4 regions of the Cobetia sp. 2AS genome follow, and region 3 is predicted to be linked to each of the others. Evidence: predicted binding sites of a transcription regulator. Region 3 holds the regulator's gene; each other region holds the start of a gene.
The links. The regulator PhoB, encoded in region 3, activates phosphate uptake and scavenging genes when phosphate is short. The targets are predictions, from matches to a motif close to TGTCATANNNNTGTCANA.

Region 1: phbB (acetoacetyl-CoA reductase) is a predicted target of PhoB. The motif match lies at 2,880-2,897, and genes of this name have one in related genera.
Region 2: ugpB (sn-glycerol-3-phosphate ABC transporter substrate-binding protein UgpB) is a predicted target of PhoB. The motif match lies at 4,645-4,662, and genes of this name have one in related genera.
Region 4: QD356_RS03885 (putative 2-aminoethylphosphonate ABC transporter substrate-binding protein) is a predicted target of PhoB. The motif match lies at 3,227-3,244, and genes of this name have one in related genera.

What each region holds. Positions count from the first base shown of each region.
Region 1 covers NZ_JARWKQ010000010.1:25,721-32,900, reverse strand. Annotated here, with positions in the region: gene QD356_RS17480 (tetratricopeptide repeat protein) at 560-1,525, opposite strand; gene QD356_RS17475 (EVE domain-containing protein) at 1,660-2,139, opposite strand; tRNA gene QD356_RS17470 (tRNA-Met) at 2,325-2,401, opposite strand; tRNA gene QD356_RS17465 (tRNA-Met) at 2,445-2,521, opposite strand; tRNA gene QD356_RS17460 (tRNA-Met) at 2,575-2,651, opposite strand; gene phbB (acetoacetyl-CoA reductase) at 3,022-3,768, shown strand; gene QD356_RS17450 (DUF349 domain-containing protein) at 3,927-6,770, opposite strand.
Region 2 covers NZ_JARWKQ010000001.1:58,261-65,440, reverse strand. Annotated here, with positions in the region: gene betA (choline dehydrogenase) at 1-850, shown strand, start outside; gene QD356_RS00275 (acyl-CoA dehydrogenase) at 1,248-3,716, shown strand; gene QD356_RS00270 (hypothetical protein) at 3,858-4,445, opposite strand; gene ugpB (sn-glycerol-3-phosphate ABC transporter substrate-binding protein UgpB) at 4,811-6,181, shown strand; gene ugpA (sn-glycerol-3-phosphate ABC transporter permease UgpA) at 6,382-7,180, shown strand, end outside.
Region 3 covers NZ_JARWKQ010000005.1:81,049-88,228, reverse strand. Annotated here, with positions in the region: gene pstB (phosphate ABC transporter ATP-binding protein PstB) at 1-322, shown strand, start outside; gene phoU (phosphate signaling complex protein PhoU) at 542-1,267, shown strand; gene cysZ (sulfate transporter CysZ) at 1,464-2,192, shown strand; gene phoR (phosphate regulon sensor histidine kinase PhoR) at 2,395-3,717, opposite strand; gene phoB (phosphate regulon transcriptional regulator PhoB) at 3,725-4,414, opposite strand; gene ubiA (4-hydroxybenzoate octaprenyltransferase) at 4,638-5,528, opposite strand; gene QD356_RS13655 (chorismate lyase) at 5,596-6,153, opposite strand; gene QD356_RS13650 (FAD-dependent oxidoreductase) at 6,493-7,180, shown strand, end outside.
Region 4 covers NZ_JARWKQ010000001.1:912,392-919,571, reverse strand. Annotated here, with positions in the region: gene QD356_RS03895 (putative 2-aminoethylphosphonate ABC transporter permease subunit) at 1-828, opposite strand, end outside; gene QD356_RS03890 (putative 2-aminoethylphosphonate ABC transporter ATP-binding protein) at 825-2,048, opposite strand; gene QD356_RS03885 (putative 2-aminoethylphosphonate ABC transporter substrate-binding protein) at 2,111-3,157, opposite strand; gene QD356_RS03880 (UTRA domain-containing protein) at 3,303-4,016, opposite strand; gene QD356_RS03875 (antibiotic biosynthesis monooxygenase) at 4,350-4,982, opposite strand; gene QD356_RS03870 (PAAR domain-containing protein) at 5,280-5,558, opposite strand; gene QD356_RS03865 (SUMF1/EgtB/PvdO family nonheme iron enzyme) at 5,771-6,694, shown strand; partial or broken gene QD356_RS03860 (IS5/IS1182 family transposase) at 6,848-7,032, opposite strand; gene QD356_RS03855 (hypothetical protein) at 7,104-7,180, opposite strand, start outside.

The DNA of each region.
Region 1 (7,180 bases), on a different contig from region 3:
GGTCAGCCTGCGGCGTTTCGTTGGCAGCTATCGCTCATTGCAAACTTGAATTGAGAATCATTATCGTCAACTCTGAAGTCAGGCCGCTCATCGGGAGGGGCTTGTCATCAGGAGATGCGACGATGAGACATGAGGTGGCAGAGACGCCGCGACAAGGGCGGCCAGCAAGCAGGGATGCAGGCGTGACGGCCTGTCGGGAATGGTGTTGTCAGGGCGGGAGCCTGCGCCTGGCGCGTTCGTCGCCGCCATCTTCCCGCTGCCGTGCGCCCGCGGCGTCATCTGCCACCCCGTCTGCGCCAGACGCCGTGAAGTCTGCGGGCCAGGAACTAGAGGTGGACTTTCCGCCCAGCGTGCGCGAATCGCGTGCTCGCCCCTCGCTTCTCAAGGGCTGGAGCCGTCGTTAGCCCTTGAATCGGCGCGACGGCTGGCCCTCAATGACAAGGCCCCGCTTCCTTTACCGGAGGCGGGGCCTTGTCGTCTGCGTGGCGTGATCAACTCATTGATACGGTCAGCGCACCAGCACGATCAGCGCACCAGCACGATCAGTACATCAGCACGATCAGTACATCAGAGCGAACAGTTGGCGACGGAAGCGCACGGTCAGCTCATGGGTCGCGCCGAGGGCGTCGAAGACACGCAGCAGCGTCTTGCGTGCCAGATCATCGCCGTACTGGCGATCGGTCTTCACCAGGCTGATCAGGGCATCCAGCGCCAGCTCGTAATGGCCATCCGCCAGGTCACGCATGGCGCGCTGGTAGCGGGCTTCGCTGTCGTCCCGCTCGATCATCGCCTGCACCTCTTCGGGAGAGGGAGCCTCGGCGATGAAGTCGATGCGCGCACGTACGCCACGCGCCTGCGCGCCGTCACGGTCTTCCGGCTTGAGGGAGTCCAGCAGCTGACGGGCCTCTTCACCATTGCCTTCGGCGACCAGCACCGAGGCGAGGTGGATGCGGTATTCCGGTGTCTCGGGGGATTCCTGCGCCAGCTGCTGATACAGCGCCTTGGCGGTGACGAGGTCGCCGCTTTCCAGTGCAGTGGCCGCCTGCTCCGCGAGGCTGGGACCTGCTCCTGCCGCCGGCTGGACCTTGTGCTGCTCGAGGAACTGGCGAATCTCGGCTTCCGGACGTGCGCCGGTGAAGTTGCCTGCCAGACCGCCCTGGATGACCAGCTTGACGTCCGGCACCGAGCGCACGCCCAGCTGAGCGGCGATGTCCTGCTGTTCCTCGGCGTTCAGCTTGGCCAGGATGAAGCCGCCTGCATATTCACGTGCCAGCTTCTCGAGGATCGGCGTCAGGACGAGGCAGTGCTCGCTCTGCGGCGACCAGCAATCCAGCAGTACCGGCACTTGCTGTGAGGCTTCCAGCACCTGCTGAAGATTGCTCATGTCCACATCGATGATGTAGGTGTTGGCGTCTTCTGCCTGGCGCGGTGCACTGGCGGCACCGCCGCCGACCACCCCTTGTGGCTGGGCGGCGGTGGTGTCATTGCCGGTCAGTGGCTGGCCGGTATTGGGATCGATGATCATGGTGCATGCCCCGAAATTCTGTCTGCGATTCAAGGCTCGCGCGCGAGCCGGTTGGCCTGATGATGCGGCCCGTCGCAGTGGAGTTCAAGGCGCTGCCGGACACTTCCTCGCGCGAGCGTCCCGGGCGCGTCGGTTCACGGCAGCAGGGTGTCGCCGGCCAGGCTGGCGATGCAGGCGGCTTCGCTCTCGCTGAGCGGCATCACGGACAGGCGTGCGCGGCGCACCAGGTGGCTATCCGCCAGCTCGGGCCGGGCCTTCAGGCGCGCGATGGGCAGGGTGGTGCGCAGCGGGCGAAGATAGCTCAGACGCGGGGCGACCCAGCGCGGAGGCTTGTCGGCATCGATATCCGCCACCTGACGTGGGTCGAAGCCCTTGTGCTCGGGGTCACTGGCCGTCGGGTCGGGCAGGGCGAGTTCGCTGACGACGGCCAGTCCGACCACCGCAGGCACCTTGCAGCTGGAGTGCTGGATGAGCACGACATCACCGAGCTGCATCTCACGCAGGAAGTTGCGCGCCTGATAGTTGCGCACGCCATCCCAGAGCGCCGGTGATTCGCGGCGCAGGTCATCCAGCGAGAAGGCATCGGGTTCGGTCTTGACCAGCCAGTGGCGCATGCAGGCACTCCCTTGGGACTTACGTGATGAGTGTGAAGGGGCCAGGTGTGGAGAGGCCCGGTGTGGATAGGCCCGGTGTGGATAGGGGTAGCCAGGCCCGTGAACCGGCTTCCACGCCATCATCGCACAGGAATTTCACGCATACGAAAAAGGCCTGATGCATGGCATCAGGCCTTTCGAATTCTTGGTAGCGGGGACCGGATTTGAACCGATGACCTTCGGGTTATGAGCCCGACGAGCTACCAGACTGCTCCACCCCGCAACACTGGGTACTGCCTTTGCTCCAACTCTGACGCATCAGAGGTTGGTAGCGGGAACCGGATTTGAACCGATGACCTTCGGGTTATGAGCCCGACGAGCTACCAGACTGCTCCATCCCGCAACATCACGTTGGTGTCTGACAGGCAATTACCTTGATAGGCAACGACTTGTCAGTGGTAGCGGGGACCGGATTTGAACCGATGACCTTCGGGTTATGAGCCCGACGAGCTACCAGACTGCTCCACCCCGCATCAACGTGGGGCGTAGTATAAGGATATACAGTGCTGCGTCAACCGTTATCCCGTAATTGACGCAAACTTCTCGTGTCCGGTGAGTCGTCACCAGCCCGTCTGCGCCTCTTGAGCGATTATCGGCATCTTGTGTGAGAGATCTGCTACATACATTCCCGCTGCATCCTGTCCATACTGAGGAGGACGCGCCTCGCACAGGCGGATGGCAGGCGTCACAGAGTGCACGATTGTCATCAGGCTGTTAGAGACGCGGGTCATTGTTGTCGTTGCAGGCATTCTCGTTTTCTCAGGGCGGGGGTGTCCGTAGATTCGCCAAGCTGTGCCCAAGCCAAGGACACAGGACGTTCCAGGATTAGGGAGACACAATAAGATGACACAAACAGCACCCGTCGCATGGGTTACCGGTGGTACCGGTGGCATTGGTTCCGCTATCTGCCGCGAGCTGGCGAACCAGGGGTATCAGGTAATTGCGGGTTACAGGAACAAGGAAAAGGCAGAGGGGTGGCTGTCGGAACAGCGCGCTGCCGGGTTCGAGAACATCGCACTGTCCGGCATCGAGCTGGACAACTTCGAAGCCTGTCAGGCAGGCGTCAACGAAATCCGCGAGCGCTTCGGCCCGATCGCGGTTCTGGTCAACTGCGCCGGCATCACGCGTGATACCTCCATGCGCAAGATGAGCTATGAGCAGTGGCGCGAAGTCATCAACTGCAACCTCGACAGCGTCTTCAACACCTGCCGTGCCGTCATCAATGACATGCTGGAGCACAAGTACGGCCGCATCGTGAACATCTCCTCCATCAATGGCCGCAAGGGCCAGTTCGGCCAGGTCAACTACTCGGCCGCCAAGGCGGGCATGCATGGTCTGACCATGGCGCTGGCGCAGGAAACCGCGACCAAGGGCATTACCGTCAACACCCTGTCGCCGGGCTACATCGCCACCGACATGATCATGAAGATCCCCGAAGAGATCCGTGAATCGATCCGCGAGACCATCCCGGTCAAGCGTTATGGTCAGCCGGACGAGATTGCACGTGCGGTCGCCTTCCTGGCCGACGAGAAATCCGGCTTCATCACCGGTGCCAACCTGGATATCAATGGCGGCCAGTTCATGGGCTGATGCTCTGCGCTAGCGCTAGCGCGAGCCAGTGCAGGGTTGGCACCCGGCCCCGCCTGGCGAGAGAATGAAAAAGCCCCCGTCTCTATCGAGGCGGGGGCTTTTCGTTGCCATGACTTCAGTCTTGCGAGCGCGTCGTCACCAGCTCAAGAGCACTGACTTCAGTGATTGAACAGCGCATCGAAGCGCGGCAGTTCGGTCTGCCAGGCGTCCCAGTCCAGCGGACCGTTGGCGAGCAGCGCATCCAGCACCTCATCCAGCTCTTCTTCACGTTCCATGCGCTCACCCAGCTGCTGGTTGATGCGCGCGACCTGCACGGTCAGGCGGCGTGATTCATCTTCGCTGCCCAGCGGGGCCTCGAACAGAATGGCCAGGTGGACACGCAGCTCGGCCAGGCGCTCGTTGGCGGCGCTGCAGTTGCTCGGCAGGGCCTGGCGCATCTGGTTGCGCGCCGCATTGGCCTGACGGCTGTTGTCATCGAAGGCCGAGGTGTTCGGCAGCTCGACATCCTGCACGTCGCCGTTGCGCGCGCTGGCATCCGCCACGGCGTGCTGTTCGAGCAGATCACGCCACTGCTGCCATTCCTCACGCAGTTGCAGGGCGTGCAGTTCATCCAGACGCTGCTCGCGACGCTTGAGAATGCCGGTCCAGCGACGACGCATGCCGTCGCCCCGCTTGCCGCGCGGCAGCGGGCCGAGGGTGTCGGCTTCCTTCAGGGCGTCATCGAGCAGGGCGGCGTCTTCCAGTGTCTCCGGCTCCCAGCTGTCGAGGCGTTCGATCAGCGCCTGCCACTGATCCAGACGTGCCTGCTCGCGGCTGTCGCGGTCTTCGCGGTCCTGGTCACGCGCGGCGAAGATGCGGTCGCACGCCGCGCGGAAGGCGGCCCACAGGCGTTGCTCTTCGCCCTTGGGCGCGCGGCCCATCTCGCGCCAGCGGCTCTGCAGTGCCTTGGCCTGTTCGGCGCGGGCACGTGCCGGCGAGTCCTCATTGGCCAGTGCCTCGACGGCGTCGACCAGTGCCTGCTTGGCGGCGGCGATCTGGCCCGCGCGGCTGTCGATCAGCCCCTGCAGTGCCGTCAGTGCCTCACCGAATCGATGCGACAGCTGGCGACCGGGGCCTGCGGGCACCGGCGTGTGGCGACGCCATTCCTCACGGGCGCGATCGCGGATTTGGCGCAGGGAGTCGGGGTCGGCATCGTCCATGGCGTGGCCGTTGAGCGATTCGAGCTGCTCGCAGAGCGCTTCGCGCATGGCCAGATTGTGTTCACGCAGCTGCTTGCGCGATTCGCGGTAATCCCGCAGGCGCAGCTTGATGGCGTCAGAGGCGGTGCGGAAGGCCTGGCTGGCATCGCGGCTGGCGGCCGCATCACCCAGCTCGCGCCATTGCTGAATCAGCTGCTGGTGCTGGCGGTCGCGCTGCTCATCGCTGATGTCATCACGCTCGCTCAGGGTGGTGATGGCCTCGAGCAGCTGCTCGCGCTTGGGCGCCGCGACGAAGTTCTGCCAGTCACGGAGTTCCGCGACCCGCGCGCCCAGCTGGCGCAGGCGGGTCTGGCGGGCATTGTCGAGCTGGCCTTCGGTGCGATCGCGCAGTGAGCGATGCAGGCGGCTGGCCGGCTTGAGCTTGCCGGCATCGAGATCCGCTTCCAGGCGTGCCAGTTCGGCATCCAGTGCGTCCAGATCCAGGCTCGCCTTGCCGTCGGCCGCGCGGGAGGCGTCGGCTGACTCGGCGTCTTGTGCAGGGCTGCCATCGAGCGCGTCCTGCTCTTGCGCTGCCTCTGTCGGCTCTTCCGGCTGCGCCGCGCTGATCGCCTGACGCACCGCGCTCAGGCTGGCGGTCTGCGGCAGACCCGCAGGCCAGGCCACTTCGCTTTCCAGACGACGCAGCTGGTCGATGTCATTGTCGACCAGCGCGGCATCCAGCTCGCCCTGGCACAGCTGATGGCGATGCCAGGCATCGAGGGCGTCCTGCAGCTGCTGTTGCAGGCGCTGCTGACGTTCGAGCAGTTCGGCCGGGGCCGAGAACTGGTCGGTCAACTCGCGCCAGCGTTCTCCCTGCAGACGGCGCTGGGCCTGCAGGCTGGCGAAGTCGTGGTCATTGACGCAGTCGCGGCTGTAGAGGTCTTCCCGCGCCTGATCCACGGCGCTGAGAATCTCTTCCAGGTGCGTGTTGAGGTTGGCGCTCAGGCGCTCATGGGCGCGAATGGCTTCCTCGCGGGCCTCATGGTCGCTGATGACCTTGTGCGCCTGCTGGCGCGCCTCTTCGAAGCGCTGTTGAATCTCGTAGTCCGCGGCCGGCAGACGCTCCCACTCGCGCAGCAGCGAGCGGTAACGCGAGGGCACGCTGTCTTCCCACGCCTGACGCGGCAGCTTCTCCATCTGGCGCAGCAGGTTGTCGCGGCTGGCGGCCAGCGCGTCGGCCTGCTGGGCATCGGCGCGGCGCTGGGCGAGGGTGTCGCGCGCCTGACGCTGCACGTGACGGTCCCGCTTGGCATCGCGCACCAGACGCTCGAGGCCGGCCTGGCTGGTGATGCGGGCGGCAGCGGCATGGCGCACGGCGGCGATGGTGTTGTGGCAGGCCTGATGGATCAGCGCCTCTTCATCTTCCAGACGGCTCAGTGCGGTCAGACGCAGTTGCTGGTTGTCGCCGCGGGACGCCACGGCGGACAGCAGTTCGCTATCGTCCAGGCGCTCGACCAGCTGTTCACGGCTCAACAGTGAGGGCGCATCCTGGCCGCCGCTCAACAGTTCGATCAGGCGCTCGCGTACCAGGCCATCGGCGCGGTCGAGCAGCGGCAGCAGACGCTCGGGAGATTGCATGCGCGTCAGGGCGGCATGGCGCACTTCCAGGGCGTCATCTTCGAGAATCAGGGTCTCCAGGATCTTGCGCTGGTCTGGAATCTCCGGATCAAGCTGGTCAGTGGCAGCGGAGCGAATGGCAGGGTTGGCGTGTTGCCAGCGAGGAGTGAACAGGCGGCCAGTGAGGCGGGAGAGCAGTCCGGTCATGAGAGAGCGGTTATCCAGGCAAAAAATAGAGGGGCGCAACAATTGGCCGCACACTCGGCAGGTGCAATCGGGTGGGCACGACGGAGTGGGCGGAGTGACGGCGCATGAATTTCGTCACCCCGCTATCTTACCAGTCACAGCCCCCCGTTGTGTGGTATCGCATGTCGATCGATGTGCCTTATTGCACGCGCGCGGCGGCGTGCAGGGCGACCGGCGGCGGGTGACAGGTCGGCAAGGGAGCCACGTCGTAGGCTCGCGACACCTGACAGTGCCTGCTGCTGGCCGTATCATCAGTTGCAGCACTGTGTTCGCTCACATAGTTTTGTACGTTACCGCTATGCCATTCAGTGTCTGTCATTCATGCTCGGCGCCTATCAAGCAGTCGCTGTGCCGTGTGCGACGGCGAGCTA
Region 2 (7,180 bases), on a different contig from region 3:
CCACCACCTGCCGGGCGTGGGCGAGAACCTGCAGGACCACCTGGAGCTCTACATCCAGTACGAGTGCACCCAGCCGATCTCGCTGTATCCGTCCCTCAAGTGGTACAACCAGCCGCCCATAGGTCTGGAATGGATGCTCAAGGGCACCGGTGTCGGCGCCAGCAACCAGTTCGAGGCCGCCGGCTTCATTCGCAGCGATGACAACGAAGCCTGGCCGAACCTGCAGTATCACTTCCTGCCGATCGCGATCAGCTACAACGGCAAGAGCGCGGTGCAGGGCCACGGCTTCCAGGCGCACGTCGGGTCGATGCGCTCCCAGAGCAAGGGCCGCGTGCGCCTGACCTCACTCGATCCCAAGGCCGCGCCGTCGATCTTCTTCAACTACATGGCCGAGGAGCGTGACTGGGAAGAGTTCCGCGCCGCCATCCGCCTGACCCGCGAGATCATCGCCCAGCCCGCGCTGGACCCCTACCGCGGCCGCGAGCTGGCACCGGGCGCCCAGGCGCAGACCGACGCCGAGCTCGACGAGTACGTGCGCAACCATGCCGAGACCGCCTACCACCCGTGTGGCAGCTGCCGCATGGGTAGCGACGAGACCTCGGTGGTCGATGGTGCCGGTCGCGTACATGGCCTCGACAACCTGCGCGTCGTCGATGCCTCGCTGTTCCCGGTCATCCCGACCGGCAACCTGAATGCGCCGACGATCATGCTGGCCGAGAAGATGGCCGACAAGATTCGTGGCCGCGCGCCGCTGCCGCCGTCCGACGCCGATTACTTCGTGATCGAACCCGGCACGCCGGCCAAGAAGCCCGCCAAGCGCAAGATCGACTCCGCTCCGATCAATGGCTGAGCACTGGTCAATGGCTAAGCACTGATGAATGGCTAAGCACTGATCAATGACTGAGCACTGATCAACGCCAGAGCCCGTGCGAGTCAACGCCTGAGACAGGTAGTCTGACCTCACGCACGCAAGCGCTATCGATCGACCAAGGCCCCGCATTGCGGGGCCTTTTTCATGCCTGTCAGACAGCTTTCACTCACCCCGGTCTGGCGCTCGCCGACCGCCTCCCCCGGACGACTGCCCTTTTCGAGAATGAATCCGCACACCTTAGACCTTGGACGTACTGCAGGGTCGGGCAACATGGGATACGCTGAAGAGAATTCAAACAACTGTTCTAAACGCATGGCTGCTACGCTGTAGAAACGCCATGCAAAGACACCATCCATCGCCACCCGGAGATCCTGCCATGACGCAGCTCATCCTCATCCTTGTCGCCGTTGCCGGTCTGTTGGCCGTCATGGCACGCGAAGCCGGGGCCCTCGCGGCCATCGGCGTTCTCGCCATCATCGGTATCGTCGGCCTGGCGGTCGACGCGTCGGTGCTGGGTTGCCTGCTGCTGATCGGCGCGGCACTGGTCGCGGTGTGTGGCCTGCCGGCTCTGCGCAGCAAGTGGCTCAGCCCGCGTCTGTTCGCGATGTTCAAGAAGGTCTCCCCCAAGGTCTCGGACACCGAGAAGGTGGCGCTGGAAGCCGGCACCGTGTTCTGGGACGCCGAGCTCTTTTCCGGCAAGCCGCAGTGGGACACCCTGACCGCACAGCGCAATGACGGCATCTCCAGCGAAGAGCAGGCCTTCATCGATGATCAATGCTCTGTCGCCTGCGGCATGACCAACAGCTGGGAGATCGCGCGTGAGCGTGCCGATCTGCCCGAAGCGCTGTGGGAATTTCTCAAGCGCGAGAAGTTCTTCGGCATGATCATTCCCAAGGAATATGGCGGCCTGGGCTTCTCGGCCAAGGCGCAATCACTGGTGCTGCAGAAGCTGGCGGTCAACGAGACACTGATGGTCACCGTCGGCGTGCCCAACTCCCTCGGCCCGGGCGAGCTGCTGCTCAAGTACGGCAGCGAAGAACAGAAGAACTACTACCTGCCACGTCTGGCCGATGGCCGCGAGATTCCGTGTTTCGGTCTGACCGGCCCGCGTGCCGGCAGTGACGCGACCTCCATCCCGGACACCGGCATCGTGTGTCGCGGCATGCATGACGGCGAGGAAGTCGTCGGTATTCGCCTGAACTTCGAGAAGCGCTGGATCACCCTGGCGCCGGTCGCCACCGTGGTCGGCCTGGCCTTCCGCATGTTCGACCCCGAGCACCTGCTGGGCGACGTGGAAGACATCGGTATCACCTGTGCCCTGATTCCGCGCGACACCGACGGCATGGACATCGGCCGTCGTCACCACCCGATCGGCGCGCCGTTCATGAATGGCCCGATCTTCGGCAAGGACGTCTTCATTCCGCTCAGCTACCTGATCGGTGGCGAGCAGATGGCCGGCCAGGGCTGGAAGATGCTGGTCGAGTGTCTGTCGGTGGGTCGCTGCATCACTCTGCCGTCCGGCTCCGCGGGCATCTCGCGCTACGCACTGGGCTGGAGCGCCGGCTTTGCGCGCATCCGTCGTCAGTTCAATCTGCCGGTGGCCGAGATGGAAGGCGTGCAGGAGCCGCTGGCACGCATGGCCGCGATGAACTACATCAGCCAGGCGTCGGTGCTGCACACCGCCAACATGATCGACAACGGCCACAAGCCGGCGGTGCCCTCCGCCATCCTCAAGAGCCAGCTGACCGAGATGGCCCGCTCGCTGCTGGCCGACGGCATGGACATCCACGGCGGACGCGGCGTGACGCTTGGCCCGCGCAACTACATCGGCGTGGCCTACGCCGGCACCCCGGTCTCGATCACGGTGGAAGGCGCCAACATCATGACCCGCAACCTGATGATCTTCGGTCAGGGCGCGATCCGCTGCCATCCTTACGTGCTGGAGGAGCTGGCCGCCAAGGACGCCGATGACCTGAATGCCTTCGACAAGGCCTTCTTCCGCCATGCCGGCCTGATCTTCGGCAACGCGGCACGCGCCTTCACCCAGAGCTTCGGCATCGGCGGCAAGGCCACCGGCTTCGACGCCGTCGCCACGCCCTACGCCAGCCACATCAACCGCTTCAGCGCCGCCTTCTCGCTGTCCGCCGATGCGGCCATGGCAAGCCTCGGCTCCAGCCTCAAGGCGCGCGAGATGCTGTCGGCACGCCTGGGCGACGTGCTCTCCAACCTCTACCTGGCGTCACTGACGCTCAAGCAGTGGCACGAATCCGAGGCCTGCGAACACGAAGAGGCGCTGTTCCACTACAGCATGCAATGGCTGTTGCACCGCGCGGAAAAGGCACTGGATGAGCTGTTCGCCAACCTGCCCAACCGTGCGCTGGGCACTGCCTTGCGCGTGATCGCCCTGCCGCGTGGCCGTCAGTTCGCCATGCCCAAGGACAGCCTGACCCGCGAGATCGCCCGCGCCGTCTCCACCGACACTGCACTGCGTGCCAAGCTGACCGACAACACCTGGGACGCGCAGGACGGAGGCCAGCAGGACAACGCCCTCGCCCGCTACAACGCGCTGCTCAAGGACTACCCGCGCGCCGAGCCGATCTACAAGGCGCTGGCCAAGGCCTACCACAAGGGCGAGATTCCGGCCGACGCACTGTCACCGGAAGCGCGTATCGAAGCGGCGGTCGAGGCAGGCATCCTGTCCGCCGAGGATGGCGACTTCATGCGCGTCTTCGAAGCCGAGGTACTCGACATGCTGACCGTCGACCACTTCGAATTCGACGCCTTCGTGCGCAAGCCGATGGCGAGTGACGGCACCGCCTCCAACCCGCAGCAGGACGCCGCCTGATGACTGGCCGACGCCCGCTTGATCGACGCCCACCTGATCGATACAGGAATTGATCGCCGATCGCAGAACCACAAAGGCCCCGCTCACTGAGCGGGGCCTTTGTCTTGGCAGAGCATGTCATTCGCTTGCGTCATCTCATCCTCAGATATGACGCGCGAAGTGCTCCAGGTCACGCACGAAGGCGTTCTTGTAGGTCTCGAAGTCCTTCGGGCGCGCCTTGAAGGAGCGTTTGATGCGCTCGCGGTCCAGGCGCAGCGGCGCGTCGAGGGCCGCCAGGTTGCCGACACGCGCCGCCGGATTCATGCCGACCAGCTCGCGCGGTTGATCGCCTTCGGCCTCGGCCTCCAGCCAGTCGCTGATGCCGGCGCGACGCAGCACACTGACCAGTGAGCTGTCGGTGATGCGCACCTGCAGGCGGCCGTGATCGGACAGCTGGGAGACCAGCGCGATGCCGTGGTCGTGACCGCGATGCACCGTCGGCGTCGCCCACAGCGCCAGATTCAGGCCACATGCGTTCTCGTCGAGTACCAGCAGCGCGGCAGAGTGGATGCGCTCGGCATCGTCGACCAGCGCGAACAGGCGCGCCATCTCATTCTCGAACCACACCCCACGCACGCCGGCGTAACTCACCAGCGCATCCAGACCACCCTCGCGGCCATGGACTTCGGCGCACAGCATCGCCAGACAGGCATCACGTCGGGCACCGGCACTCACTTCAACCACTTTCATCGCGTTCTCCGCCACAGGCATTTTCAGCGCGCAAGACTAGCACACTCGCTCGCCGGCCGCTTATTCCGGACTTGAGTTACCCCCGGCGCCTCGCTTGCCAGTATGAGCCGAGCTGGCGGCGCCACACACTCGCTGCTCATTCACAAACTCAGTCACAAATTCAGCCATAAGCTCAGCCTCGCTCGAATGAACATCTTCCTGTCACAAAGTTGTAAGGCGGGCGCTATAGAGTCGTCTACGCTTTTCGGACGATCATCAAAAGAACAAGAAAATGTTCACTTGATCGTCGCCATCGATCGTCAGCGGCCAGCGTCCTTCTTCTTTGTTGCGGAAGCTGGCCAGGGGAACCTCTCAGGAGTTTGACCATGCGCCGCCCGACTCATCATGCAAGCACCCGCACGACTGCCACCGCGACTCGTCGCCTCGCCAGCCTCGCGCTGGCCATCGGTTTCGCCTCCGCCTCCGCCAGTGCCCTCGCCGCCACCGAGGTGGAGTGGTGGCACGCCATGGGGGGCGGACTCGGCAAGAAGGTCGACGAGATCGCGGCCGACTTCAATGCCAGCCAGGACGACTACGTCGTCAAGCCGGTCTTCAAGGGCAACTACTCCGAGACCATGACCTCCGCCATCGCCGCCTTCCGCGCCGGCAAGGGCCCGGACATCGTGCAGATCTTCGAGGTCGGCACCGCCACCATGATGAGCGCCAAGGGCGCGATCGTCCCGGTGCATCAGCTGATGGCAGACTTCGCGCCGCAGGAAGGCACCGCCTTCGATCCGAACGCCTACCTGTCTGCCGTCACCGGCTATTACACCGACACCGACGGCAAGATGCTGTCGATGCCGTTCAACTCCTCCACGCCGGTGACCTACTACAACAAGGACGTGCTGGCCAAGGCGGGCGTCGACTCCCTCCCGCAGACCTGGCAGGAAATGGGCGCCGCGCTCAAGAAGGTCGTCGATTCCGGCGCCGCCAGCTGTGGCCTGACCACCACCTGGCCGTCCTGGGTGATGCTGGAGAACTTCTCGGCGCGCAATGACGTGCCCTTCGCCAGCCAGGCCAATGGATTCGCCGGCACCGATACCCGCCTTGAATTCAACACGACCGCCGTGGTCGACCACATTCAGCGTCTCGATGACTGGCAGGCCGACAAGCGCTTCGTGTTCGGCGGTCGCTTCGATGACGCGGCGCCCAAGTTCTATTCCGGCGAGTGCGCGATGATGATGGGCTCTTCCGCCAGCTATGCCGGCGTCAAGGAAAGCGCCAAGGGCTTCGAGTTCGGCGTGGCACCGCTGCCCTATGACAGCGACGTGATCGAGACGCCGCAGAACTCCATCATCGGTGGCGCCTCGCTGTGGGTGCTGTCCGGTCACAGCGATGAGGAATACCAGGGCGTCGCCAAGTTCTTCCAGTACCTCTCCAAGCCTGAAGTGCAGGCCGACTGGCACCAGTTCACCGGCTATCTGCCGATCACCACTGCCGCGGCAGAGCTGACGCGCGAACAGGGCTTCTACGCCGAGAACCCGGGCACTGACGTCGCCATCACCCAGATGACCTCCGCGACGCCGACCGAGAACTCCAAGGGCCTGCGCCTGGGCAACATGGTGCAGATTCGTGACGTGATCAATGAAGAGCTGGAGAAGATCTTCTCCGGCAAGGAAAGCGTGCAGGACGGTCTCGACAACGCCGTCAAGCGCGGCGACTCGCTGCTCGAGAAGTTCGAACGCGCCAACGGCTGATCATCGCCACACCGGAGGCGGGCCCATGCCGGGCTCGCCCTCCCGCTATTTTCTCCAGCCAGAGAAGGGAAAGCGCATCCGACATCCGGTGTCCTTTCCCTTCTCTCACGGCTTGATGGCGCAGGAGCGGCCGAGGTTTGCCGACTCCGTGCTACCGACGGAACCACCCAGTCCCTCCTTGCTTGCGAGACCCCTGCTGCATGGCCCATTTCAATCGACACCCCATCACGCCCTGGATACTGCTGGCGCCTCAGCTGCTGATCGTGGCCGTGTTCTTCTTCTGGCCGGCCTACCAGGCCATCGAACAGGCCTTCTATGTCGAGGATGCCTTCGGGCTCTCACGGGAATTCACCGGGCTGAGCAACTTCGTCAGCGTGCTGAGCGAGCCGGAATATCTCACGACACTATGGACGACCACCTATTTCTCCTTTGCGGTAGCCTTCGGCGCCATGGCATTGGCGCTGGGGCTGGCCGTACTAGCGGACCGCGTGCTGCGCGGCGCACACGCCTACAAGACCCTGCTGATCTGGCCCTACGCCGTGGCGCCCGCCGTGGCCGGGGTTCTATGGCTGTTCCTGTTCGACCCGACGCTGGGCATTCTGCCGGAGCTGCTGTCCGCCATCGGCATCGACTGGAATCACAAGCTCAATGGAGATCAGGCCATGTTGCTGGTGGTGCTGGCCTCGATCTGGAAGCAGATGAGCTACAACTTCGTGTTCTTCCTCGCCGGTCTGCAGGCGATACCCAAGAGCCTGCTGGAAGCGGCCGCGATGGACCGCGCCGGCCCCTGGCGGCGTTTCTGGACCATCACCTTCCCGCTGCTCTCGCCGACCAGCTTCTTCCTGCTGGTGATGAACGTGGTCTACGCCTTCTTCGAGACCTTCGGCACCATCGATGCCACCACCCAGGGCGGTCCGGCCGGCTCGACGCGCACCCTGGTCTACAAGGTCTATGAAGATGGTTTCGTCGGGCAGGACCTGGGCTCGAGTGCTGCCCAGT
Region 3 (7,180 bases):
GCTGGGGCTCTCGGGTGGCCAGCAACAGCGGCTGGTGATCGCGCGGACGCTGGCGGTCGAGCCGGAGGTGCTGCTGCTGGATGAACCGGCCTCGGCGCTGGACCCCATCTCGACGCTCAAGATCGAGGAGCTGATCCGTTCGCTGCGCTCGCGCCTGACACTGATCATCGTCACGCACAACATGCAGCAGGCCGCGCGGGTGTCGGATGATACCGCCTTCCTGCATGAGGGCCGCCTGGTGGAATTCGCCCCGACGGATCAGCTGTTCACCAACCCGCGGCGCCGCCAGACGGAAGACTACATCACGGGGCGTTTCGGTTAGCGCTCTCAGGCGCGAGCGTGTAGCCAAGTAGCCTTTTCGCCCTGATATTGCTGACGATGGCGGCCAGATAGCGCCTTTGCGCCATGGGTGAAACATAACTGCAATCAAGTGTCGGCATGCTGAGGGGGAGCCCGCTGTGTCAGTCAGTAGTGGGCCATACTTGTCACGTCATTCATGTCACGCCCCCTGACTCGGTGGGCGACTTTCCGGGAGAGGGAAATGGATATCACCAGCGATTCGCACGGCAAGCATATCTCAGAGCAGTTCAATCACGAGCTGGATGCACTGAAGACACACCTGCTGGCCATGGGCGGACTGGTAGAGAAGCAGCTGCAGGATGCCGTCACGGCATTGCTGGAAGGCGACAGTGAAACCGCCACGCGGGTGCGCGACAACGACAAGGCTGTCAACGACATGCAGCTCAAGATCGATGACGAGTGCACCCGGGTGCTGGCCCGCCGTCAGCCGGCGGCCTCCGACCTGCGCCTGGTGCTGGCCGTCATCCGCGCCACCTCCGATCTCGAGCGTATCGGTGATGAATCGAGCAAGATCGCACGCAACGCCATCTCGCTGGTCGAGAACGGCCAGAGCCCGCGCGGCATGGTCGAGGTGCGTCATCTCAGCCAGCACGTGCGCAGCATGGTGCGTGACTCCCTGACGGCCTTCGCGCGCTTCGATACCGACCTTGCCCTCAAGGTACTGCGTGAAGACGCCTCGGTGGATCTGGAATATCAGAGCGCGATGCGCTCGCTGATGACCTTCATGATGGAAGACGCGCGCCAGATCACGCCGGTGCTCAACGTGATGTGGATTCTGCGTGCGCTGGAGCGTATCGGTGACCACGCCGACAACCTGGCCGAGTACGTCATCTTCCTGGTCAAGGGCGTGGACGTGCGTCACACCGATACCCATGACCTGAAGCCGCAGGACCTGGACAAGAAGTGAGCTGACGCGCTTCCCTGCCCCTGTGTCGCCTCTTTCGCCCCGCACCTGCCCACCGGCAGGTCGCGGGGCGATTGCGTCGTGGGAGCGCGAGCGGTGTCAGGCGGCCGACAGCTGCGCCGCGCAGGCGGGAGTGCTAGGGTGTGGCTCCGGCCAGCCCGCTGGCTGGCCGGTTCTTTTGAGATGACGAGGACGTCGCATGATTGATGCCGTATCGGCGCTGGTCCGCGGGACCCGCATGGTCTATACCCCCGGGCTGCGCCGCTTCGTATTCGTACCGCTGGCGATCAACCTGGTGCTCTACAGCATCACGCTGTGGGTGTTGTTCAACCAGTTCGGTGGCTGGATCGATTACTGGATGCTCAAGGTACCGACGTGGCTGGACTGGCTCAGCTGGTTGATCTGGCCGGTGCTGGTAGTGAGTCTGTTGCTGGTGGTGTTCTTCACCTTCAGCCTGGTGACCAATCTGATCGCCGCGCCCTTCTACGGCATTCTGGCCGAGAAGGTCGAGCATCGTCTGGATGGCACCCTGATCGACGATGACCGTGGCCTGATGAAGATCGGCGTCGACTCGCTGGGGCGTGAAATGGCCAAGCTGGGCTACTTCATCCCACGCATGATCGCGCTGTTCATCATCGGCTTCATTCCGGGCCTGAACCTGCTCTCACCGCTGTTGTGGGGACTGTTCTCGGCCTGGAGCATGTCGATCCAGTACCTCGACTACCCGATGGACAACCATCAGGTCAGCTTCGGTGACATGAAGCAGCGCCTCAAGGCGCGCTGGTGGCCCTCACTGACCTTCGGCGCCGCGGTGTTCGTCATGACGCTGGTGCCGCTGGCCAATCTGCTGTTCATCCCGGGCGCCGTCGCCGGGGCGGTATTGATGTGGCAGAGCCACTACCGTCAGTTGCCGGCGCCGCGTCGTTGAGACAGCCTGTCGCAGAGCTGGCTTGTCGCTGAACTGATTCGTCGCTGAACTGACTCGTCGCTAGGTTGGCACGTCGCTGAAATAGCCGCAGCGTCGTCTGATTGACCAAACGAAACGCCCCGCAGTCGCCTCCTGTCGAGGTGGCTGCGGGGCGTTCTGCGTTGGGCTGGCGTCCGGGTCAGATCATCACTGATTCAGCCCATCACTGGGCTAGCGCACTGCTGGCCTGGGGAGCGCTCGCCTGACAGGCGCGCTCGTCGGGGAAGTGACAGCGGAAGCGCGCACCCTCGCCGGGGTGGCTGTCGATCTCCAGATGGCCCTGATGGCGAATCAGCACATGCTTGACGATGGCAAGCCCGAGGCCGGTGCCTCCCGTGGCGGTGCTGCGGCCCTTGTCGATGCGGTAGAAGCGCTCGGTCAGGCGCGGCAGGTGCACCGGGTCGATGCCATCCCCATCATCTTCCACCTCGACCAGCAGGCCCTGGTCATCCGCCTTCCAGCGCAGGGTGATATGGCAGTCTTCGGGGGTGTAGCGCACCGCATTGAAGACCAGATTCGAGATCGCGCTGCGCAGTTCCTGCTCCTCACCGCGCAGTGACAGGCTGGCATCGGCCTCGATGGAGAAGGTGTGGCGCCCCTGGGACAGGCCTTCGGCGTCGTCGCGGATATGGCCGAGCAGGGCGCTCATGTCGATGCAGCGACCATTGTCGGACAGCTCGTCGGTTTCCAGGCGTGACAGGGTCAGCAGGTCCTCGACCAGATGCTGCATGCGGTCGGTCTGGCTCTGCATCTGGCCCAGTCCACGCTGCCAGCGCGGTGGCAGGTCATCGGCGTAATCGGAGTAGGTCTCGAGATAGCCGGCCAGTACCGTCAGCGGCGTGCGCAGCTCATGGGAGACATTGGCCACGAAGTCGCGGCGCATCTCTTCCAGGCGATAGAGGCGGGTGACGTCACGCAGCATGACCAGACGCTCGTTGTCACCGAACAGGGTGATGGAGATCTGCAGCGTCAGGTTGTCAGACAGCGGCGACTGGAGTGTCAGCGGCTCGCGGTAGGCCAGCCGGTTGAAGTAGTCGATGAAGACGGGGTCACGCAGATAGTTGGTGATGTGCTGGCCGCGGTCGTGGCTGGCCTTGAGACCGACCAGCTGCTCGGCAGCGCTGTTCCACCATTCCATGTCACCGTGGTTGTCCAGCATCACCAGGCCGTCGCGCATGGCCTCGGAGGATTCCTGGATACGGTTGAGGATGCTGCGCAGTCGCTCCTGAGCCTGTCGCTGGCCCTTCTGGTAGCGGTAGAGACGATCGAGCAGGTCTCCCCAGACGCCATCGCCGGGCGGCGGCTCTTCATGGGGATTGGTGATCAGCCAGGTGTAGAGGCTCTTCAAGTGCTTGAGATGGACGAACAGATACAGCGAAAGGCCCAGCGCCAGGCCCCAGCCCAGATGGCCCAGCAGGCCACCGATCAGGCCGAAGCCACCGGCAAGGTAGCCGAGGCGCCATAGCTCGTTGGTCCAATAGCGCATGAATCCCTCAGGCCTGAGCGCTGAAGCGGTAACCGGTGCCGCGGACGGTCTGGATCAGATGCTGATGGCCTGTGCCCAGCGCCTTGCGCAGGCGACGGATGTGCACGTCCACGGTGCGCTCCTCGACATAGACGTTGCCGCCCCATACCTGATCGAGCAGCTGGCTGCGCGTGTAGGCGCGCTCCTGATGCGTCATGAAGAACTGCAGCAGGCGATATTCGGTCGGGCCGACATCCAGCGAGTTGCCGTGGGCGGTGACGCGGTGGCTGGCCGGGTCGAGCATCAGGCCTTCGACTTCCACCGCCTCCTCGACCCCCTTGGGAGTGGTGCGACGCAGCACGGCCTTGAGACGGGCGACCAGCTCGCGCGGCGAGAAGGGCTTGGTGATGTAGTCGTCGGCACCGGCTTCCAGGCCTTGAATCTTGTTGTCTTCCTCGCCCTTGGCGGTCAACAGGATGATCGGCAGCTCCGAGGTGGTCTCGTCACGCTTGAGACGCCGCGCGAGCTCCAGGCCACTGGTGCCCGGCATCATCCAGTCCAGCAACAGCAGATCGGGCTTTTCATCGACGACGATGGCGTGGGCGTCCTGGGCATTGTCTGCCTCCAGCACGCGGTAATCCGCCATTTCGAGGGCAACGGCGATCATCTCGCGAATCGAGGATTCATCGTCGACAATCAGTACGGTCTTGGAGCTCATCGCTAGATCCCATGCAGCAGTCGGCGCACGCGCCAGAATGACAAGTCGATGACGATTACAACCCGCTTATATGACAACGAGATGACAACTGCCAGCATGGCAGCTTGCACCCAAGCCTGCCAGCCGCCTTGGAGGCGCGGCAGGCAGGCATGAACCGTGGGCTGGGGAGCAACAGAGGGCAGGGGTCGCTTTAAATTAAATAATACTAATGTTTATGCAGGAGTCAGCTCATCGGCCAGGTCGCCAGGGCGATACCGGCGAAGATCAGCAGACCCGTCCAATGATTGTTCAGGAAGGCCTGGAAGCAGGGCGCACGCTCACGCTCACGGATCAGACGTTGCTGCCAGACGAAGGTGACGGCGGCGGCAGCCAGCCCCAGCCAGTAGAAGATGCCCAGCGCCAAGTGCAGGCCGATGCCGATCAACACCACCAGCATGCCCAGCTGCAACAGGCCGATCATCAGCTTGTCGGCACGCCCGAACAGCACGGCGGTGGACTTGATGCCCACCTTGAGGTCGTCGTTGCGATCGACCATCGCGTAGGCGGTGTCGTAGGCCACCGTCCACATCAGGTTGGCCGCGAACAGCCACCAGCCGTAGGTCGGTACCTCCTCCAGCGTCGCGGCGAAGGCCATCGGAATCGCCCAGCCGAAGGCGGCGCCCAGCACTACCTGAGGCAGATGATGGAAGCGCTTCATGAACGGATAGCTGGCCGCTAGCAGCACGGCGACGATCGACAGCAGCACCGTGGTCAGGTTGGTGAAGCACACCAGCACGAAGGCGGCCGCGACCAGCCCCCCGAACAGCGTCAGCGCCTCGCGTTCCGAGATGCGACCCGAGGTCAGCGGCCGATCACGCGTGCGCTCGACATGCTTGTCCCAATGGCGGTCGGCGTAGTCGTTGATGACGCAGCCGGCGGCGCGCATCAGATAGACCCCGGCGATGAAGATCAGCAGGGTCGTGCGCTCGGGAATGCCATCTGCCGCCAGCCACAGTGCCCACAGGGTCGGCCACATCAGCAGCCAGGTGCCGATGGGGCGGTCCAGCCGTGTCAGGGCGAGGTAGTCGGCCAGTCTGGAAGGACGCGAAGCGGCGGAAGTGGATGACGCGGTCATCGGGGCTCCTGGGCGGGTGGTAGTGGGCAAGGGAAGAGAGGGAAACGAGGCCAGTCGGCCGCAAGGCTCAGGCCAGCTGCAGCGCGTGCTGGAAGGCCGGTGTGAAGCCCTCCTGCACCAGCACCTTGAAGCGACCATGCGAGAACATCGAGCGGCGCATCCACAGGCTGGTGGTGCGGGCCAGCGGCCTGGGGCTCGAAAGCACCAGCGGGGCGCGGCTGACATCGATGGCGCTGCGGGTCAGGTCGGGCTGGCGAAACAGCCAATGGCCCAGCGAGCGCTCGCCCAGCGTCGAGAGGCGATGACCGTGGGCCAGGTCCAGCGCCGCCAGCGAGCGTGCGATCACCCATGGCGTATCGCCATGACAGAGTGCCACTTCGCGTCGCCAGACATGCCGGCGTGGGCCGATGCCCAGCAGGCGCGCCTCATCCAGCCGTGCGGGGCCGGTGTCCTGCAGCAGCAGGCGCACGCGCAGGCCCTGGATGGGCTGGTCATCGCGTTCATCCTGCTGCTGCATGGTGCTGGCAAGACGCTGGGTCAGCGAGTCCGTCGAGGAGAGCCACGCCCACCAGCCGGCTGGCATGACCCCCTGCAGCGCGGCAGCCGGCTGCCAATGGCGGCGCACCGCCGCCGAAGCAGCGGGTGCCGCGCGCGTGGGCGAAGGCCAGCGAGGCGCAGGCTGGCACAGGGACTCGGCTGACGGATGAGGCGCCTCACAGGTGGAGGTCTGTGGCGTGAGCGCTGCGCGATGAGGCTCGCCTGCTGGGCATCGGACCACGGTGAATTCCCTGTCAGGATGACGAAATGGCGAGTCTAGCATGGCCGGGCGGCAAGGCCTCCCGCTCAGGCATGCCTGCACTGCTGGCGGGCTGGTATGCTGGGCGCATTCATCGGCGTTCATGACGGACGCTGCTGGCGCTCTTTCATCAGCGCTTCCCTCGGATCGATCTCAGGAGATGGTGCCATGCGCGACCCTCGCACCCTTGTCATCATTGGTACCGGCATGGCGGGCATTGGTCTGGCGCGCGCGCTGCGTGCGCGTGACAAGGACAGCCGGCTGATCCTCATCAGCCAGGATAGCGGCCACGATTACGCCAAGCCCATGCTGTCCACCGCCTTCGCCAAGAAGATGTCGGCCACCGACCTGTCGCGTCAGGCGCCGGTGGCGCTGGTGGACGAGTTGAATGCCGAGCTGCGTACCCATCAACGCGTCACCGCCATCGACGGTGATGCCCGCCAGCTATGGCTGGGCGAGGAGTGTCTGGCCTATGACGAGCTGGTGCTGGCACTCGGCGCCGCGCCGCGTCGTCCCTTCCCCGTCGCCGCGGAAGTGGCCTCACGCGTGCAGAGCATCAATGACCTCGACGACTATGCGGCCTTCTGCGCGACGCTGGCGAAGGCCCGCGAGCGCGGGGAAGAGGGGCATGTGGTGATTGTCGGTGCCGGACTGGTCGGCTGTGAATACGCCAATGATCTGACGGCGGCCGGCCACCGCGTCACGCTGGTCGCGCCGGAGGAAACTCCGCTGGATGGGCTGCTGCCGCAAGCGCTGGGGCAGCGTCTGGGCGCGGCGCTGGATGGGCTCGGTGTGACGCGTCGCCAGGGCGAGATGGTCGAGACCATCGCCGCAAGCTCGGGCGAGGAGGCCGAGC
Region 4 (7,180 bases), on a different contig from region 3:
CTGACGGCGCTGGATCCAGCGGTCCACCGCGAAGGACAGCAAGGCCGGCAACAGCAGGATGACGCTGACCACCGCGCCCATCTGGAAGTTCTGCTGCCCCACCACCTGACGATAGACATCGGTGGCCAGCACACTGAACTGCCCGCCGATGATCTTCGGCACGCCGAAATCGGTGATCGCCAGCGTGAAGGCCACGAACGCACAGGAGATGATGCCGTAGCGCGCGCCCGGCAAGGTGATGGTCAGAAAGCTGCGCCATTTGGGCGTTCCCAGCGCATCCGCGGCTTCATAGAGACGGGCATCGCTGTTGCTGAGCGCCGTCATCATGATCATCAGCGCATGCGGGAAGATCCAGAAGGTCATGCCCATCACGATGCCGATGGGGCCGTAGATGCTCTCCCCCAGCAGCACATCCTTGAACCAGCCCTGATTGCCGAACAGATACACCAGACTGATGGCTGGCAGCAGTGACGGAGCCAGTAGCGGCAGGATGGACAGCATGCGGAAGACGCGCTTGCCCGGCATGCAGGTTCGGGTGATGCCGTACGCGCACAGGAACGCCAGACTCACCACCGTCAGGGTACTGATCAACGCGATGCTGACGGAATTGATGATCGAGCCGACCAGCGCCGGCGTCTGCACATAGCGCGCGAAGTTGGCCAGGCCGACGAAGTCGCCGCTGCGGTCCTGCACGCTCTTGATCAGCATGGTGGCGAGCGGCAACAGCAGCCCGATGACCAGCAGCGCCAGGGCCAGCAGCAACATCAACAGACGCAAGCCGGACTCGCCTGACAGCCGACCCGGCAAGGGCAATGCGCGCGCCATCATGCCTGCGCCTCCACCAGCGGATACAGGCGGATCGCCTCGGACGGCAGACGCACACCCACCCGGGCACCGACCCGCACGCCCAGTGACTCACTGTCCTTGAGCGCCACATCCGCCGACAGTGTCTGCCCACAGCCCTCAAGCGTCAGAGTGATACGCAGGAAGGCGCCGAGAAACTCGACGTGATCCACCTGCGCCGACAACCCCTCACCCACTGCGCACAACGAGACGGCTTCCGGGCGAATGGCCAGACGCGCCTGATCCAGGCCTTCCAGATCATGCGCCGCGCATTCCAGTCGCTGCTGCCCCAGACGCAAAGTACTGGCGTTTTCGGGACAGCATTGCAGGAAGTTCATGCTGCCGATGAATTCGGCCACGAAGGCGCTCGCCGGCTGACGGTAGATCTCGGCGGGAGTGCCGATCTGCTCGATCACACCATGGTTCATCACCACGATGCGGTCCGCCATGGCCAGGGCCTCTTCCTGGTCGTGGGTCACCATGATGGTGGTGACGCCCAGCCGTGCCTGCAGTGCCTTGATCTGACTGCGCAGATGCAGGCGTACGCGCGCATCCAGTGCTGAAAGCGGCTCATCGAGCAACAGCAGCCCCGGCTCGGTCGCCAGCGCCCGCGCCAGTGCCACGCGTTGCTGCTGGCCCCCGGACAGGGCCGCCGGATACTTGCCTTCACTGCCGGCCAGGTCCACCAGGGTGAGCAGCTCCGTCACGCGACGACGCATCGCATCACGCGCATCGCGCCGATTGCGCAGCCCATAGGCCACGTTGTCGAACACGGTGAGATTGGGGAACAGCGCATAGGACTGGAAGACGATGCCGAAGTCGCGCGCCTGCGGCGGCAGTCGCGAGATGTCCTGGCCGCGCTGGTGGATGGTGCCTTCGCTCTGCGGCGCAAGCCCGGCGATGGCGCGCAGCAAGGTGGTCTTGCCACAGCCGGAGGGGCCGAGGAAGCACACGAACTCGCCTTCGCGGATCGCAAGGTCGATCTCGCTCAGGGCCGTGAACTGGCCATAGCGCTTGGTGAGGCCGCTGATCTTGAGGTGAATGCTGTCTGACGACGCAGAACGCGTGGTGAGTGCCTGAGGCGCTGCGTCACGCGCAGGCGCCCGGGCTGCAGGGGCGGATACCGCGCGCGGCGAGGCGCCGGCAGTCGATGGCGGCGCTTGACGCGAGGCGTGATGACGCGGGGGTGCGGTCACAAGAGACATGCGAGAAACTCCCGACCCCGGCGCAAGGCGCCGGGGCAATGACGAAGGTGGCTGGGCGTGACTTACTGACTGTCGGACTTGCCGTCGTAACGGCGCTGCCATTCGGCGAGCACTGCATCCCGCTGGTTGGCCGCCTTGGCAAAGTCAGCCTCGATCATCATCTCGGTGATATTGGCCGGATAATGCTCGATCGGCTTGGCCACCCCCGGATAGGCCACGACCGCATAGCCTTCGTTGTAGAGTTCATTGGCCGGCTTGGACACAGCCCAATCCATCAGCGTCTGCGCCGCCTCACGCTTGTCGGTGCCCTTCATGATCGCCGCGGCTTCCATGTCCCAGCCCAGCCCTTCCTCGGGGAAGACCAGGTCCACCGGTGCGCCCTGTGCCTTGAGGCGCGCGCCTCGGAAGGCGAAGGACACCCCGACCACGGCCTCGCCGGAACCGGCCAGGTTGCAGGGCGCGGAGCCTGAGTGGGTGTAGCGGGCAATGTTGTCGTGCAGGCGGTCCATGTACTCCCAGCCGCCCTCGTCACCCCACAGCTGCAACCAGCTGGCGACATCCAGATAACCGGTACCGGAAGAACTCGGGTTGGGCATGATCACGTGGCCCTTGAACTCGGGACGCGTGAGGTCTTCCCAGGACGTCGGCTTGGGCACTCCCAGTCGCTCACCTTCGACGGTGTTGTAGCAGAGCGAGGCGACCCAGGCGTCCATCCCGACCCAGGACGGGTCCTGGCCATCACGGTAGGCGGGGTCGACGAACTTGGTATCCAGCGCCTCGACTCCCTTGGGGGCATAACGCGACAGCATGCCTTCCTTCTCGAGCACCAGCAGGCTGGTCGCGGCCAGGCCCCACACCACATCCGCCTGCGGGTTGTCCTTCTCGGCAAGCAATCGTGCGGTGATCACGCCCGTGGAGTCGCGTACCCATTTGATGTCGATATCCGGGTGCGCCTGCTGGAAGCGCTCGGCATATTTCTGCAGATCATCGGACTCCACCGCGGTATAGACGGTGAGCTCGGTGGCCGCCTGGGCATTGAGGGAAACGACCAGACCAACGGCACTGGCCAGCAAGGAACGGGTGAGGAAGGAACGGGTCAAGAAGGACATCGGGACTCTCCAACGCTTGGAATGAATGGCTCTCGCCATCTGGTATATACCAAGAGTATGGGCGGGCCGAATGACACCCCCGTGACAGTCAGTTGAAACCCCAGTGAAACAGTGTTACCTCATATAGTGTCCCTGCAGCGCTGGCTCAGGGCTTGTTCTTGAGCGTGACGGTGATGCACAGCGCGTTGTGCAGCCAGCGCTCTTCGTCATAGCCGATGGGACGATGCTGCTCATCGAAGGTAGCGCGACGTACGGTCAGACCGGGGCTGCCCATGGCGACTCCCAGCTCCCGGGCGGCCTGCTCCCCCAGCGACTCGGAGTAGAAGCGCAGCTCACGGTGGGCCAGCGTCAGGCCGTAGCGCCCGCGCAGCTCCGCCCACAGTGACACCCCGAACTGGCCCTCCTCGAGCAGTCCCGGGGCGCGCTCCGGCACCACCCACATCGACTCGCTGAGCACGGCGCGCTCATCCACGAAACGCCGGCGGCGAATAAGATAGAGCGGTGTCTGGGCCGCCAGGCCAAGCGCTTGCGCAGCCGGTGGGTGGGCCTGAAGATCGGTCAGCAGCACTTCCGTGCGTGGGCGCCGCCCCTGCGCCGTCACATAGTCATTGAAGCCGGAGTCACGCGTGGGGTCGTAATCCAGCCGCGGCGGCGACACGAACCACCCACGCCGATTGCTGCGATGAATGCGCCCTTCCCCCTCCAGCTGCCCCAACGCCTGACGCAACGTCACGCGCGTGGTGTCAAAGCGCTCGGCCAGCACGCGTTCAGAAGGCAATCGCCCCTCTTCAAAGGCATCAGGGTCCTTCAGCTGTTCGCGCAGGCGATCGGTAAGGTGGAGGTAATACGCATCACTCATGACGGGGAGTCCTGACCAAAGATGAAGAGGGTTGCCACTACCGGGTAATAACACGGCGCCGCTTGCCCCGCCGGCGAAGAAAATGCCCGGGACTCTGCGCCGCCAAACGGCTGGATGCTCCAGAAACTATCACATTCGCGTGACTCGCACTGGCCTGCCAGCTTACGTGCAGGTGGCGCTGCAGGATTTCATGACAGCCGCCTGGTTGAGCTCACAGGCGTGGAGGGCGGTGGGATGGCACGCTGATGTTCAAGGGGGGTGAACGCACAATGCGCAGCCTCTAAGGGCCGCGCATTGAATGGGCAAACAGGAAACGAATGAGCGGCGGAGAACTCAGAACTCGCTGACGATATTCAGGTACTGCTGCATGTCCCCGACCATGGCCTGCTCCAACAGCTTGCCTGTCTCGATGGCATAGGGCTGCTGGAAGTGAATGTCCCACAGGTCTGACTCCGTGCGCCAATGCTCGTATATCACCAGCGTGTCGTCCTGCCCGTCGATGGTATACAGATCAAACACGAGATTGCCCGGCTCCTCACTGCGCGTCTTCGCCACATGCGTGGTGAATTGTTGCAGCAACCGAGCGCGATATTCTTCCTTGATCTTGAAGATGAAGAAGATACTAAATACCTCATCTTCCGGCTGCACGTGCCTGGGGTTCGTCTCATGCAATGGCGCCGGGTCAGTATCGTTCAAGGGCATCACCTCGAATGGCGATGCCAACGCCGTGTCAGCCAGTTTCAGCAGGGCTTGCGCGTAGGGCTGATTCACATGTGCCTGATGCGCTTCGGTGCTTGCCCAGCGCTCGTAGGCGAAGATGGTGGTGGGAGAATCCTTGGCCGCGAAGAAACGCATTTCCAGCATCCCCGGTTCAGCCGCTGAGCCCAGCTTGTTGTCAGCCAAGGCCTGCTTGAAGGTATCGAGTTGTTCGGGCTTGACGTCAAATTTCACGATCAAGGTGAGCATGGAGATGCCCCTTATAGTCAATGGTTGTCATCGGCCCAACGGCAAGACCTGCTGCGTCACGTGGCAGCAGCTCTGTCTTGGGAAGTGACTGACACTATCTTTCGCTGCCTGGCTGAAAAACCCGCGGCACGGAGAAAGACTTTCAATGAAACCTTGAACGTGAATTTAGCCCCCTCCACAGCAATGCGGCGCTTGAAACATGAGCCCGCGGCACTCACGCAGATCCAGAACGAAAAATCCCGCAGCCAAGGCTACGGGATCATCGAATACAGATACCACATGGGCAAGCTCACACCCTCATCCCAGGCCGTGCTTGCCACTTGCCGCAGAGATCAACGCCGCCCCACATGCCGTATGGCAGCCATGAAACGCTACCGGCTTGCCATTCAAGCTGATGGTGGGATGCCCCTCGATGATGCTGCAGGTGCTGTGGCCATCCTTGGGGCACGTCACCATGTCCCCCACCACTGCCACCGGCTTGCCCTCCAGCAGATAGTTGGACTGGGCAGACACCACCTTGCCGCCATGTGTCGTGCTATCCCCGAGTACGATGACGCCATCTCCGGAACTGAACATGCTTATCTCCTAGCTAGTAATACAACGCTTTATAAAATTCTATCACTGAATCAAGAACAACTGCGATAATTAAGACTTTATCTTCAAAGATCAACTGTATAAGAATAAACATTGACCACCATGAAATGGCCATTCATTTATAGCTCCACATTTACTAATGAATAAAAAAATGATAACATATCACGAACAAATTTAACTAACTGAGAAATATAGTGAGCAATTCATCTTCCACTTTTATCTTAGCAATATCACTTTTGCTACTCTCAGGCTGCAATGAATCTAAGTCCAATAGCGAGGAACTTACTACCTCCGATCAGGAAAAAATCGCGGCTCTTATCAAAAAAACTGAAGACAATATGATTTCTGTCAAAGGTGGTACCTTCCAAATGGGCGATTTTGGGCCTATTGATGAGGGGACCAATGGCCTACCTTACTCCGTTCACAAAGACAACAAGCCATTACATACAGTGACTCTCGATAGTTATTCTATTTCTACGACTCAAGTATCTTATGATGATTTTGATACCTATACGTTAGCCACTGGAAAACAAACTATAAACAACAGTGGCATTGAGAAAAAATATAGAGCTCCTAATGTTCCAGCGGGAGTCACGTGGCACCAAGCCAATGACTATTGCTTTTGGCTTTCTGCTAATACTGACAGCACCTATAAATTACCTACGGAAGCACAGTGGGAGTTTGCTGCGCGCTCAAGAGGTCAATTTTATATTTTTGCAACAAATGATGGCTCTTTTGAGAGAGGTGTTAATATACCTACACGTGAAGAAATTAAAAATAGCACTCCAGCTAATTCTTCATTATCTCCTAGCAAAATAAAAGCGATACCACCGAACCCTTTAGGCATTTATCAAATGGGGCTCAACGGATTCGAATGGACAAATGACTGGTACAGTGAAGGTTACTATAAAAACTCACCACAGCTTAACCCCCAAGGCCCTAATAGTGGTAGTGAAAAAGTCGAGCGAGGTGGAGGTTTTGGTGAAGGCCCTACAGCTATGTTCACTTTTAATCGTAGGAGCTCAAAAGCAAATGGGGAGTTTGTAGCTACAGACGGCAGCAAAAAGAGTCTACCTCTAGCAGAACACACATTCAGATGTATATCTATACCCAAATAAGAATATCGTGCTGAGCGAATCAAACCTGATCTTCCTTAACGAGTACTGTATCGGCTTGGAGTCTCAAGTTCATTCGACCGCAGAATGGTGTTTCAACCGCAACAGCGGTCGCGTTCTGACCTGTAATGGTGGCCTATTTTCCTACCAGTCAGATTATCCGGCTGATAGGGAGATGCAAGACGCACTGACTCTGTCAACGCGTCCTTCGCATCGCGTTGCGTCGCCAGCACTAGATTAGCCAGCCCGAACAGGCTACATAGCTGCGCCTAGTTCTTGGTCAGCCCCTTGTAGCGAACCTTCCGGTAGCCGTATAGGTTCTTGATGACGTGGAACGGATGTGTGGCCTTGGTTAGCTCGACCTTCAGCAGCAGTTCTATCATCGGGCTCTATTTCATCTTCTTGATGCCGCCTAGCTTGGCCGCGATACAGCAACGGGAATCCACTCCGTTTCGAGGGGTAATACACCAGGTACACTTAACCCTGGAT